One region of the Streptomyces brevispora genome, then DNA from elsewhere that is predicted to be linked to it. Evidence: riboswitches for the same ligand, from Rfam matches in the RefSeq annotation. Region 1 holds a riboswitch; the other holds the start of a gene.

Region 1 (2,915 bases):
GCGAAGGGGTGCAGCGCGCCGAACTCGGGCCAGGTGATCGACTCCATCTCGGCGGTGGCGTTCAGCTTCATGGTGCAGGAGCCGAGCGGGATCATGCCGCGGTCCAGCGCGTAGTCGCGGTCGGCGAGCCGGCGCAGGTAGCGCAGCATCGCGGTCTCGGAACGGTGCTGGTGGAAGACCGGGTGAGTCAGTACGGCGTCGGACCGCAGCAGCTGTTCGGGCAGCGCCTCGGCGGTCGTGGCGTCCAGCGCCTCGATGTCACCGGCGGCGCCGAAGGCCGCCCAGACGGACGCGATCTCCGTACGGGTGGTGGTCTCGTCACAGGCGAACGAGACGAGATCGCCGTCGACGAGCCGCAGGTTCACACCCCGCTCGCGGGCGTCGGCGACGACCTCCGCGGCCCGGCCCGGGACCCGGACGGTGAGCGTGTCGAAGAAGGAGCCGGTCACGACGTCGACACCGGCGGCGCGCAGGCCCTCGGCCAGGATCGCGGCGTACCGGTGGGTGCGCCGTGCGATCGTCCGCAGCCCGTCCGGGCCGTGGTAGACGGCGTACATGCCGGCCATCACGGCGAGCAGTACCTGGGCGGTGCAGATGTTGCTGGTGGCCTTCTCGCGACGGATGTGCTGCTCGCGGGTCTGGAGGGCCAGCCGGTAGGCCTTGTTGCCGTCCGCGTCCACGGAGACGCCGACGAGGCGGCCCGGCAGGCTGCGTGCGAACTTCTCGCGCACGGCCATGAAGCCCGCGTGCGGTCCGCCGAAGCCCATCGGCACGCCGAAGCGCTGCGTGGTACCGACGGCGATGTCCGCACCGAGGTCACCGGGCGAGGTGAGCAGGGTGAGTGCCAGCAGATCGGCGGCCACGGTGACGATCGCGCCGAGCTCGTGGGCCTGCTCGATGACGGGCCTGATGTCGCGTACGGCTCCGGAGGCGCCCGGGTACTGCAGCAGTACGCCGAAGACGCCGCGCTCGGCGATCTCGGCCGGGATGCCGTCGGCGAGGTCGGCGACGACGACCTCGACACCGGTCGGTTCGGCACGGGTCCTGATCACGGCGACGGTCTGCGGGAAGGTGTCCGCGTCGACCAGGAAGACGCCGTTCCTGACCTTGCCGACGCGCCGCGCCAGCGCCATCGCCTCGGCGGCGGCGGTGCCCTCGTCGAGCAGCGAGGCACCCGAGGTGGGCAGCCCGGTCAGGTCGGCGACCATCGTCTGGAAGTTCAGCAGGGCTTCGAGGCGGCCCTGGGAGATCTCCGGCTGGTACGGCGTGTATGCCGTGTACCAGGCGGGGTTCTCCATCACGTTACGCAGGATCACCGGCGGGGTGAACGTGCCGTAGTAGCCGAGCCCGATCATCGGGGCCAGCACCTGGTTGCGGTCGGCGAGCACGCGCAGTTCGGCCAGTACCTCGGCCTCGGTACGGGCCGTCGGCAGCTGAAGCGCCTCCGCGCTGCGGATCACATCGGGCACCGCGGCCGCGGTGAGCTCGTCGAGCGAGCCGTAACCGACCTGGGCGAGCATCTTCGCCTGCGCCGCTTCATCGGGACCGATATGGCGCTGCTCGAACGGAATTCCCTGTTCCAACTGGGAGAGCGAAGTGCGACGGGGGGTCATGGTGGAGGCCTCCTGGTCTGTCACGACCTGCGAGGGGCACCACGGCGCGGGGTGCCCGAACGGCCTCCCCCTCTGTCATCTCAACCTGAGAGCTTCACCGGTGCCAACTGCGCGCACCGGCTTTCACCGTCGGTGAGGGAGGGACCCGCCTCGGCACACGGCCTTACGGAACCCGCCCTGCTTTCCAGAGTGACCTCGTCCGTGCGGTACGGGGGCCTGAGAGATTCCGGGGAGGATTTGCTCCTTCGGCGCCTCCGGATTCGATCCGGAGGACTCTCCCGCACGGGGTAAGCAGCCGCCTCCCAGCCTACCAGCGGGGTTCCCGGCGGAATTCTCGAGTGGCCAACCACACGGATCTGCACTTTTGTAGTGCCTGTGGAGTAGCCACGACCCCTGGGAGGGAACGTGCAGACCGATATAGATCCGCGCAGCCTCATCGGCCGCAAGGCGTTCGACCGCGAAGGTACCAAGATCGGAACCGTTGACGAGGTGTACCTCGACGACGCGACCGGCGTACCCGAATGGGCGGCCGTACGTACGGGACTCTTCAGCCGGGACGCCTTCGTCCCGCTGGAGCCCAGCGAATTCGTCGAGGAGGTCCTGCGCATACCCTTCGACCGTGCACTGATCAAGGACGCACCCGACTTCGGGGTCGGCCGGCATCTCTCGCCGGAACAGGAACTCCAGCTCTACCGGCACTACGGTCTGGACACCCCGCCGGCGGCGACCGGCCCGGACCGGGACTTCGGCAGGCTGGCCGGCCAGGACGAGTAGTCGGCCGGGTTCCGCACGAGCGGCAACGGATCGGCCGGCTGGAGTTCCGGATCGTCGATACGGAACGTACGCACCCGGCCGGGCGCCGATTCCGGCTCCTCGAAGCGCACCGTCACCCGGCCGACCCCGCTGCCCTGCACCCAGCCGTGACCGTAGGTGTCATGCCGTACGTCGTGTCCGGCCGGCCAGCGCCGGGCGGCAAGCTGCTCGGCGCTCTCCTGCTCCGGCTCCTCGGGCACCGTCGTCGGGCCCGCATCCGTACCGGCGTCCGCCCCGGCCACCGCTGCCGCCTCCGCGCTCCCGGCAAGCCCGACGGCGGTCCGCTCGTCCGCCGCCTGCGCGAACAGGTCCTCCTGGGTGAAGTCGGCCAGCCCGGTGACGCCCACGCCCAGCAGCCGCACTCCCCCGGTGGTGTCCACGGACTCCAGGAGCCGCGCCGCGGCCTCCCGGACCACCGTGGGGTCGTCGGTGGGCCCGCGCAGCGTCTCGGACCGGGTCAGAGTGGAGAAGTCGTACCGCCGCACCTTC
Region 2 (2,915 bases), 4.5 Mb from region 1:
CGCCGACCTCGGGGAGCTGGGCGTAGACGACGTCACCGAGCGCGTTGGCCGCGTACTCCGTGATGCCGATCGTCGCCACGCCGTCCTCGACGGCCGACAGCCACTCGTGCTCCTTGCTGTACCGCAGCTGCTGGGGGTTGCTCATGACCTGAATTCTCCTGTACGCGGGGGAGTGCTGATGAACGATGGTCTTACGGTGTGAGACACGACTGCGTCACGTGTGCGGGGCCCTGCGGCGCCCACGGCCTACTTGCGGCGCTTGTAGAACGGCAGCGCCACGACCTCGTACGGCTCGTGGCTGCCCCGGATGTCCACGGCGACGCCCTCGGTGCCGGGCGTGGCGTGTGCGGCGTCGACGTACGCCATGGCGATCGGCTTGCCGAGGGTGGGTGACGGGGCTCCCGAGGTGACCTCGCCGACGACCTGGCCGCCGGCGACGACGGGGAAGCCCGCCCGCGGCACCCGGCGGCCCTCGGCGACCAGGCCGACGAGCTTGCGAGGCGGGGCGCTCTCGGCGCGCTCGGCGGCGGCCTCCAGGGCCTTGCGGCCGACGAAGTCGCCCTCCTTCTCGAACTTCACGACCCGGCCGAGCCCGGCGTCGAACGGGGTCAGTCCGGTCGTCAGCTCGTGCCCGTACAGCGGCATGCCCGCCTCCAGGCGCAGCGTGTCGCGGCAGGAGAGCCCGCAGGGGATCAGGCCGCGGGAGGCGCCGGCCTCGGTGAGCGCCCGCCACAGCTGCTCGGCGTGCCCGGGGGCGACGAACAGCTCGAAGCCGTCCTCGCCGGTGTAGCCGGTACGGGCGATCAGCGCGGGGACCCCGGCGACCGTGCCGGGCAGACCGGCGTAGTACTTCAGCCCGTCCAGATCGGCGTCGGTGACGGAGGCCAGGATGGCGGGGGACTCGGGGCCCTGGACGGCGAGCAGCGCGTACGCGTCGTGGTCGTCGCGCACCTCGGCGTCGAAGCCCTCGGCGCGGGCGGTCAGCGCGTCCAGCACGATCTGGGCGTTGCCCGCGTTGGCGACGACCATGTACTCGGTCTCCGCCAGCCGGTACACGATCAGGTCGTCCAGGATGCCGCCGTCCTCGGCGCAGATCATCGTGTAGCGGGCCCGGCCCACGGAGACGGTTCCGATGTTGCCGACCAGCGCGAAGTTCAGCAGGTCCACGGCCGCCGGGCCGGTGACGGTGATCTCGCCCATGTGGGAGAGGTCGAAGAGGCCGGCCTTCGTACGCACGGCGTTGTGCTCGTCGCGCTCACTGGCGTACCGCAGGGGCATGTCCCAGCCCGCGAAGTCGGTCATCGTGGCGCCCAGCGAACGGTGCAGGGCATCGAGGGCGGTGAGACGGGGGGCGGTGCTCATGGATATGGCTCCCAGGGCATGACGACGAGGACGATCCCTCCCCATCTGTCATCGGAACCTGAGAGGTTCGCCGAGAGACCCCGGAGGGGTTCGGCTTGCACCTTGGGTGGAGCCGCTGGGCGACTCGCTTTTCAGATCTGCCTCATCCACGCGGTACGGGGCCTGAGAGATTCAAGGGAGGATCTTGCTCCTTCGGCGCCCGGCCAGTGGCCGGAACTCTCCCGCGCGGATTCAAGCGGCCTTTATGCAGTTGGCCGGGCCATCATCGCATGCATCGGGGGGCAGTGGGGCGCCGGTACCCCACCGGATCCGGCGGGTCGGAAGCTTGTGCCGCATTACCTTTTCTTTACACTTCTTGGGCAGGTGTGGGTCAGCCGACAGGGGGATGGCGATGACGTTGCAGCGGTACGCGACGACCGCGGGGGTCGCGCACGGCGCACTGCCCGCGCAGCCGGGCACGCCGACCCGGGAGATGCCGGGCCCGCACGGACCCGTGGTGCGGGATCTCAGGGAGCGCGACGGGCGCAGCCCGCGGAGCCTGCACTTCGCGGCGGGCGATGTCGTGGTGGTCTCCGGGCTGCCGGGCAGCGGCAAAACGACACTGATCAGGCGGACGGTGTCCGCCCGCGTCATCGACTCCCAGGACACCAGGGACCGCTGGGCCGGTCTGCTGCCCCGCCCGGTCCCGTACGCCCTCTACCGGCCGCTCGTCCGCGTCGCCCACTACTGGGGACTGTGGCGGGTGCTGCGCTCCGGCGCCTCCGTCGTCGTCCACGACTGCGGCACCCAGTCCTGGGTGCGCTGCTGGCTGGCGCGCGACGCCCGGCGGCGCGGCCGCATCCTGCACCTCGTCCTGCTCGACGTCACCCCGCAGACGGCACGGGCGGGCCAGCGCGAACGGGGGCGCGGCGTCTCCGGATACGCGTTCGCCCGGCACCGCAGGGCGTTACGGAGGCTGCTGCGGGACACCGAGACGGGCCTGCTGCCGCTCGGCTGCGTCTCGGCGGTGCTGCTGGACCGCGAGGCGGCGGCGCTGCTGACACGGATCACCTTCGCGGACGCACGGAGCGAGAGCGGGTACGACGCCGCCGCCCATCGCGGGTGAGGCCGTGAGCGGGCTGTCCGATGCCCGGACGCCCGGTGCGCGGCGCTAACCTCTTGCTTGCACGGCACGGGGCGAGAGAGGGAAGCAGTGGACATTCCGGCGCAGGGCCACACCGATCCGCAGGGCGGATGGCCGGCCAACGAGCTCGAACAAGTACTGGGCTCCTCGCTCGGCAGCCCGGAGGCGGGCGGCCGGCTCCTGGAGGTGCTCGGCCGCAGCCATCTCTGGGTGCCCCTGCCCAACGGCGGCGGACCGGACGCCATCGACCTGGACCTGCCGACACTGGAGATCGACGGCGCGCCGTACGTTCCCGTGTTCAGCTCCGAGCAGCAGTTCCTCAGCTGCGTCGGCGCCCATATGTCCTTCACCGTGGCGCCCGCCGTCGAGTTCGCCCGCGGACTGCCCCCGCAGCTCGGCGTCGCGGTGAACCCGGGCGGTGCGGTCGGCA

Evidence for each region. A riboswitch is a leader RNA that binds a small molecule or an ion and turns the genes downstream of it on or off. The one in region 1 is predicted to bind glycine.
Region 2: it holds a riboswitch for glycine, as region 1 does, so the genes downstream of both, gcvT (glycine cleavage system aminomethyltransferase GcvT) here and gcvP (aminomethyl-transferring glycine dehydrogenase) in region 1, are expected to answer to the same signal.

What each region holds. Positions count from the first base shown of each region.
Region 1 is NZ_VIWW01000001.1:131,795-134,709, forward strand. It holds gene gcvP (aminomethyl-transferring glycine dehydrogenase) at 1-1,613, opposite strand, end outside; glycine riboswitch at 1,808-1,904, opposite strand; gene FHX80_RS00665 (PRC-barrel domain-containing protein) at 2,019-2,387, shown strand; gene FHX80_RS00670 (DNA polymerase IV) at 2,312-2,915, opposite strand, start outside.
Region 2 is NZ_VIWW01000001.1:4,618,040-4,620,954, forward strand. It holds gene gcvH (glycine cleavage system protein GcvH) at 1-145, opposite strand, end outside; gene gcvT (glycine cleavage system aminomethyltransferase GcvT) at 247-1,362, opposite strand; glycine riboswitch at 1,504-1,596, opposite strand; gene FHX80_RS21570 (AAA family ATPase) at 1,754-2,467, shown strand; gene FHX80_RS21575 (enhanced serine sensitivity protein SseB) at 2,555-2,915, shown strand, end outside.